Regions from separate parts of the Pantoea sp. SO10 genome, predicted to be linked through region 2. Evidence: predicted binding sites of a transcription regulator. Region 2 holds the regulator's gene; each other region holds the start of a gene.

Region 1 (2,204 bases), 1.4 Mb from region 2:
GACTGCTGTGCGCGTGATCGGCGGTCACCACCACCAGCGTGTCGCCATGTTCGCGCGCAAAGGCCAGCGCCTGCTGCACCGCTTCATCCAGATCGACGGTTTCACCAATCTGACCGCATGGATTGGCCGCATGATCCTGCTTATCAATTGACGCGCCTTCCACCTGCAGGAAGAAGCCTTTCTCATTAGTGCTTAGCAGATCGATGGCTTTTTTGGTCATCTGCGCCAGCGTCGGTACCGAAGCCGGACGCTGTTTATTCACTTCACAGGTCACCACCGGCTTATCAATATTGCCGTGATAGCTGGCTTTCGGTCCCTGCCAGCGCACCGGCATATTGCCGTCGGCAAACAGGCCAAGCACCGGTTTACTCTGGTCGGCCTGCTGAATGGCGTTCATGCCATCGAGATTATCAACCCACTGATAACCCAGCGCCTGTGCCTGTTCGCGCAGGGTTTTACCCTGATACTCGCCAGCTTTGGCGGTTTCACTAAAGGATTTCGCGCCGCCGCCCAGCGTGACGTCCGCACGGGTTTTTAGCATCTGCTCGGTAATCGATCCTTTACCGCCCTGCTCCAGCGCGTTAGTCGGGCACAATTCGCTGGTTTTCTCCGGGCCGTAGCATTTGCGCGAAGTGACGTGCGCGATCAACGCTGCTGGCGTGGCATCCTGCAGCTCGGCAGAGGAGACGTTGCCAGTGGCTTTACCGGCGGCTTTCGCCAGCTCAAGAATCGTTACCTGATCTTTGCCGTTCACGTCGACGCCAATCGCACCGTTATAGGATTTGGTGCCGGTGGCCCACGCGGTGGCCGACGCGGCGGAATCCGTCACGTAATTCGGCTTGTGGGTTTTCTTATCCAGTGAATAGTGCGTGTATTGACCGGTGAGCGGCAACGCATCAAGGCCGGGGAAGAAACCGCCTGCGCCCCGCGCCTGATTACGCGCGGCGGTGATTTCCGAATCTCCCATGCCGTCACCAATCAGCAGAATCACGTTTTTTGCGGTGCTATTACTTAATGACGCTCTTAGCGCTTCGGTCTGGTCGCCGGTGAGACGACGCGCGCCGCCGTGCTCGGTGACATCGCCGGTAGCAGCGCGGGAATAGTGTGCATCGTCTGCCACTGCTGATGTCGCGATCAGAGAAGCCAGCAGCGTAACCGTAAAGAGAAGTATCTGTTTCATTTATAAGCATCCTTTTCCATAGATATAACCAAATGTTTCCGCGGACAAGTCTGCGACAGTGCGGTGACATTTTTGTGACAGAGAGGGAATGATTTGATGACAGAATCGCCATGATGAGCAGGCTAACGGCAATACGCTCAGAGCTTAAGCGAATAGAACAAAAGGAGAAAATAGCGCTTGACCCTTTTCAGCGATCTCCCTATAGTAGCGCCCCGTTGACCCAGCGCGGTTGACAAAAAAATGTGGTGAGGTGTCCGAGTGGCTGAAGGAGCACGCCTGGAAAGTGTGTATACGGCAACGTATCGGGGGTTCGAATCCCCCTCTCACCGCCACATTCTAAAGAAGAGCCTGAACAAAAGTTCAGGCTTTTTTTTTGCCTGTTTTCTGTTAGCTCGCGGATTTTACTGAATCCTACTTTTTTGAGGATGTGACTATCTCTTGATAGCTGGCGATAAGCTGCTTCAGGTGCATTTCCGCTTGTGTTAACTGATTCTGAGTAGCGTCATCGTCCGATTGCAGCAATACGCGCAGTTCCTCTTCCAGTGGCACCGTTTCGTTGAACGCCTGCGTCATATTGTAGACCGCAGTTTTCAGTTCGCTCACCGTCAAATATTTGCCGCGCTTCTCGTCAAGTCCATTCAGGCGCTGCGACAACGTGTTGAGCTGCTCCATGCCCTGTTGCCATCCCTGCATTTTATCTGCTGGCATTGCTGCCGCGTTAAGCTGCTTGTTCCAGCGTGCGCTCATCGTTTTAACCGCATCCGAATCAGGCCACAACAGGCTGGCCTGCATTACCAGCGTATTACCGAGCTGCAGATTCCAGTCCGGCGATACGTTTTGTAGCCGGTTCAATTGCTGCTGCGTTTGCTCCAGCCATGCCGCTTCGTTTAGCCATTCGGGGGGATTCGCCTGAAGTTCAGCCATCATCTCCGGTGAGAGAGGCGCAGGAAGTGGTGATATTGAAGCCAGTAATGCCTGCTGCAACGGAGATTCCTGCTCAGTTTTTTGCACAACCAAATAGCTT
Region 2 (2,204 bases):
ATGCTGCTCGATCGCCTCCAGCAGCGAGATCTGCTTCTCGCGGCCGGATTGGCCGGCCTGGCTGCGCAGAATGTCGCGCGGACGCAGATAAGGAATGGCGCACAGCAGCGCACCCGGCGCGCCATCACGCTGCTTCAGGGTTAACACCTGCTGTTCGCCCTGCGGCGTGGCGCTGGTGATCACCTGCGTATTCAGGCAGGCCAGCAGCTCGCGCGATTCATTCAGCGTCGCCACCGAGTCGTGATTGCCCGCCAGCACCACCAATTGGCAGCCGCTTGGCTGCAGCGCCACCACAAATCGGTTAAACATTTCACGCGCGTAGCTCGGCGGCGAACCGGTATCAAACAGATCGCCGGCGATAATCAGCGCATCCACCTGATGCTGCACAATCTGATCCAGCAGCCAGTCGAGAAACGCCTGATGTTCCCGCGCGCGACTTTTGCTGTAAAAGAACTGACCGAGATGCCAGTCAGCGGTGTGAATGATGCGCATGTTTGCTCCGTGCTCTGTTTAGCGAAGGCGAATTATAACCACTTAAGATCACAAAGAAAAAAAGCAGAATTTTATTGTGACATTTCTGTTTTTTATCTATCTATCTTAGGGCGGTGTTTTCATAAAAGTGTCACAAAACTGACGCATAATGGCGCCGCAAATCCCAGTGACACGGTGTCACACTAGCAGGAGTTACAATGGCTAAGCGCATTTTGGTTGTGGAAGACGAAGCTCCCATCCGTGAAATGTTATGTTTCGTGCTGGAACAGAATGATTACCAGCCTATTGAGGCGGAAGATTATGACAGCGCGATTGGTAAGCTGATCGAACCCTGGCCTGATTTGATTCTGCTGGACTGGATGTTGCCCGGCGGCAGCGGGATTCAGTTTATTAAGCATTTGAAGCGCGAAGCCATGACGCGCGACATTCCGGTGATGATGCTGACGGCGCGCGGTGAAGAGGAAGATCGCGTGCGCGGTCTGGAAGTGGGCGCGGATGATTACATCACCAAGCCATTCTCACCGAAAGAGCTGATGGCGCGTATCAAAGCGGTGATGCGCCGTATTTCACCGATGGCGGTGGAAGAGGTGATTGAGATGCAGGGCCTGAGCCTTGATCCTTCCTCACATCGTGTGATGTCGGAAACCACGCCGCTGGAGATGGGACCGACCGAGTACAAACTGCTGCACTTCTTTATGACCCACCCGGAACGCGTGTACAGCCGCGAACAGCTGCTGAACCATGTTTGGGGCACCAATGTGTATGTCGAAGATCGCACCGTCGATGTGCATATTCGCCGTTTACGTAAAGCACTGGAATTAACCGGCCACGATCGCATGGTTCAAACCGTGCGCGGAACAGGGTATCGTTTCTCTGCCCGCTATTAAACGTAAACGGAGTGTTTACCGTGCTGGAACGACTCTCCTGGAAGAGATTGTTGACCGAGCTGGCGCTGGTCTGTTTACCTGCGCTGGTGTTGGGTCTGTTGTTCGGATATCTGCCGTGGCTGCTGCTGATTGCGGTGACCGGCGTGATGTTCTGGCACTTCAGAAATCTGATGCGTCTGTCGCACTGGCTGTGGGTCGATCGTTCAATGACGCCGCCCACCGGACGCGGCAGCTGGGAACCGCTGTTTTATGGCCTGTACCAGATGCAATTGCGCAACCGGCGGCGGCGGCGCGAGCTGGGCAATCTGATCAAACGTTTCCGCAGCGGAGCAGAATCGCTGCCGGATGCGGTGGTGCTGACCACCGAAGAGGGCACTATTTTCTGGTGCAACGGCCTGGCGCAGCAGCACCTTGGCTTGCGCTGGCCGGAAGATAACGGCCAGAACATCCTCAATTTGCTGCGTTATCCTGAATTTTCCCGCTATATCCGCCAGCGCAAGTTCGACATGCCGCTGACGCAGATCCTTAATAATCAGCATCATATGGAATTCCGCGTGATGCCTTACAGCGAAGGTCAGTGGCTGATGGTGGCGCGTGATGTCACCCAGATGCACCAGCTGGAAGGCGCGCGACGCAACTTCTTTGCTAACGTCAGTCATGAACTGCGCACGCCGTTAACGGTATTGCAGGGTTATCTGGAAATGATGGACGACTCGGTGATGAACGAGCGCACGCGCAGCAAGGCGTTGCATACCATGCAAGAGCAGACACGCCGCATGGACAGCCTGGTGAAGCAGTTGTTGACCTTGTCGCGTATCGAAGCGG
Region 3 (2,204 bases), 1.0 Mb from region 2:
GAACGTCGGCTTAGTGGCAGCCATAGAATTCTCTGTTCTCAGGGGGATGTCAGGGCGGCACGCAGGCCGCCCATTGGGGTTGGCCAACCGTCTCGGCTGGCCGGGTCAATCTGTTACTGGTACAGCGCTTTACCGGAGCTATCTTTGATGTTCGCTTTCCACGCTGCACGAATCTGGTTAGCTACGCTTTCTGGCAGCGCGGCGTAATCCAGGTCGGTTGCAGTTTTGCTGCCACCTTTATATGCCCAGTCGAAGAACTTCAGCACTTCGCTACCTTTCTCCGCATTCGCCTGATCTTTGTAGATCAGGATGAAGGTGGTTGAGGTGATCGGCCATGCATCGTTGCCTTTCTGGAAGGTCAGATCCTGAGCAAAGGTTTTGCTCCAGTCTGCGCCTTTCGCGGCGTTAGCAAAGCTCTCTTCGCTTGGTGCGACCGCTTTACCGTCGGCATCAACCAGTTTGGTGTAGGTCAGGTTGTTCTGCTTGGCGTAAGCGTATTCCACATAGCCAATTGAACCCGGCAGACGCTGTACAAACGCGGCCACGCCGTCGTTACCTTTACCGCCCAGACCGGTTGGCCAGTTAACGGTGTTACCTTTACCGATTTTGCTGTTCCACTCTTCGTTCACTTTTGCCAGGTAGCTGGTGAAGACGAAGGAAGTACCGGAACCGTCAGCGCGGCGAACCACGTTGATGTTGGAATCTGGCAGTTTCACGCCTGGGTTCAGTTTAGTGATCGCCGGGTCGTTCCACTTTTTGATGGTGCCGAGGTAGATGTCGCCCACGGTTTTACCGTCAAGAGTCAGTTCGCCAGATTTCACACCTGGGATGTTAACCGCCAGCACCACACCACCAATGACGGTAGGGAACTGGAACAGGCCGTTTTTCTGCAGATCTTCTTCTTTCATTGGCGCATCAGACGCACCGAAATCGACGGTTTTCGCGATGATTTGCTTCACGCCGCCGGAAGAACCAATACCCTGATAGTTGATTTTGCTACCGGTGGCTTGCTGGTACTCGGCTGCCCACTTGGCATAAACCGGCGCCGGGAATGTCCCGCCTGCGCCCGTCAGATCGGTGGCTGCAAAAGCAGAAACCGCGCTTACTGCGAAGGTGGCGGCGAGGATTCGGGCTACGGTGCTACGCATCAGTGTCATGTTCCCTCCAGGGGATTCAAAAAAATCAGGCTCAATGCCTTTTTAGTAGGAGTCAGTGATTGCTGCTGGAGGGAAAATAGGACAGTTTGATGACAGTGAAATGTACGAAATGTGACAGTTATATGACAGCGGGCAGAAATGAAGCGGGCCCGTTGCGGGCCCACTCTTATTACTGATTATTCAACGGTAACCGATTTCGCCAGGTTACGCGGCTGGTCAACATCGGTACCTTTAATCAGCGCCACATGGTACGAGAGCAGCTGTAACGGCACGGTGTAGAAGATCGGTGCAATCACCTCTTCTACGTGCGGCAGGGAGATGATTTTCATGCCATCGCTGTCGCTGAAACCGGCATCCTGATCGGCAAACACATACAGCAAACCGCCGCGCGCGCGTACCTCTTCAATATTGGATTTCAGCTTCTCCAGCAGTTCGTTGTTGGGCGCGACCACGATCACTGGCATATCCGCATCAATCAGCGCCAGCGGGCCGTGCTTCAGCTCGCCCGCCGCATAGGCTTCGGCGTGGATATAGGAGATCTCTTTCAGCTTCAGCGCGCCTTCCATCGCGATCGGATACTGATCGCCACGGCCAAGGAACAGCGCGTGATGCTTATCAGAGAAACCTTCCGCCAGGTTTTCGATGACTTTGTCCTGCGCCAGCATCTGTTCGATGCGGCTCGGCAAGGCCTGCAGCGCGTGCACAATCTCGTGCTCGGTTTCGGCTTTTATGCCGTGCAGACGACCGAGTTTCGCCACCAGCATCAGCAATACTGCCAGCTGCGTGGTGAAGGCTTTGGTGGATGCCACGCCAATTTCAGTGCCGGCTTTGGTCATCAGCGCTAAATCGGATTCACGCACCAGCGATGAACCGGCCACGTTACAGATTGCCAGCGAACCGAGATAACCCAGCTCTTTCGACAGGCGCAGCGCCGCCAGCGTATCGGCGGTTTCACCCGATTGTGACAGCGTGATCAGCAGGCTATTTTTACGCACTGCAGATTTGCGATAACGGAATTCCGAGGCGATTTCCACATCACAAGGCAGG

The links. Region 2 encodes PhoB, which activates phosphate uptake and scavenging genes when phosphate is short. Its sites were predicted from a motif close to CTGTCATAAAACTGNCNNAT; they were not measured.
Region 1: phoA (alkaline phosphatase) is a predicted target of PhoB. The motif match lies at 1,242-1,261, and genes of this name have one in related genera.
Region 3: pstS (phosphate ABC transporter substrate-binding protein PstS) is a predicted target of PhoB. The motif match lies at 1,267-1,286, and genes of this name have one in related genera.

What each region holds. Positions count from the first base shown of each region.
Region 1 is NZ_CP040095.1:2,459,360-2,461,563, forward strand. Features, by position in the region: gene phoA (alkaline phosphatase) at 1-1,180, opposite strand, end outside; tRNA gene FCN45_RS11480 (tRNA-Ser) at 1,425-1,512, shown strand; gene FCN45_RS11485 (VasL domain-containing protein) at 1,592-2,204, opposite strand, start outside.
Region 2 is NZ_CP040095.1:1,009,621-1,011,824, forward strand. Features, by position in the region: gene sbcD (exonuclease subunit SbcD) at 1-492, opposite strand, end outside; gene phoB (phosphate response regulator transcription factor PhoB) at 690-1,379, shown strand; gene phoR (phosphate regulon sensor histidine kinase PhoR) at 1,400-2,204, shown strand, end outside.
Region 3 is NZ_CP040095.1:4,210,700-4,212,903, reverse strand. Features, by position in the region: gene pstC (phosphate ABC transporter permease PstC) at 1-24, opposite strand, end outside; gene pstS (phosphate ABC transporter substrate-binding protein PstS) at 114-1,157, opposite strand; gene glmS (glutamine--fructose-6-phosphate transaminase (isomerizing)) at 1,334-2,204, opposite strand, start outside.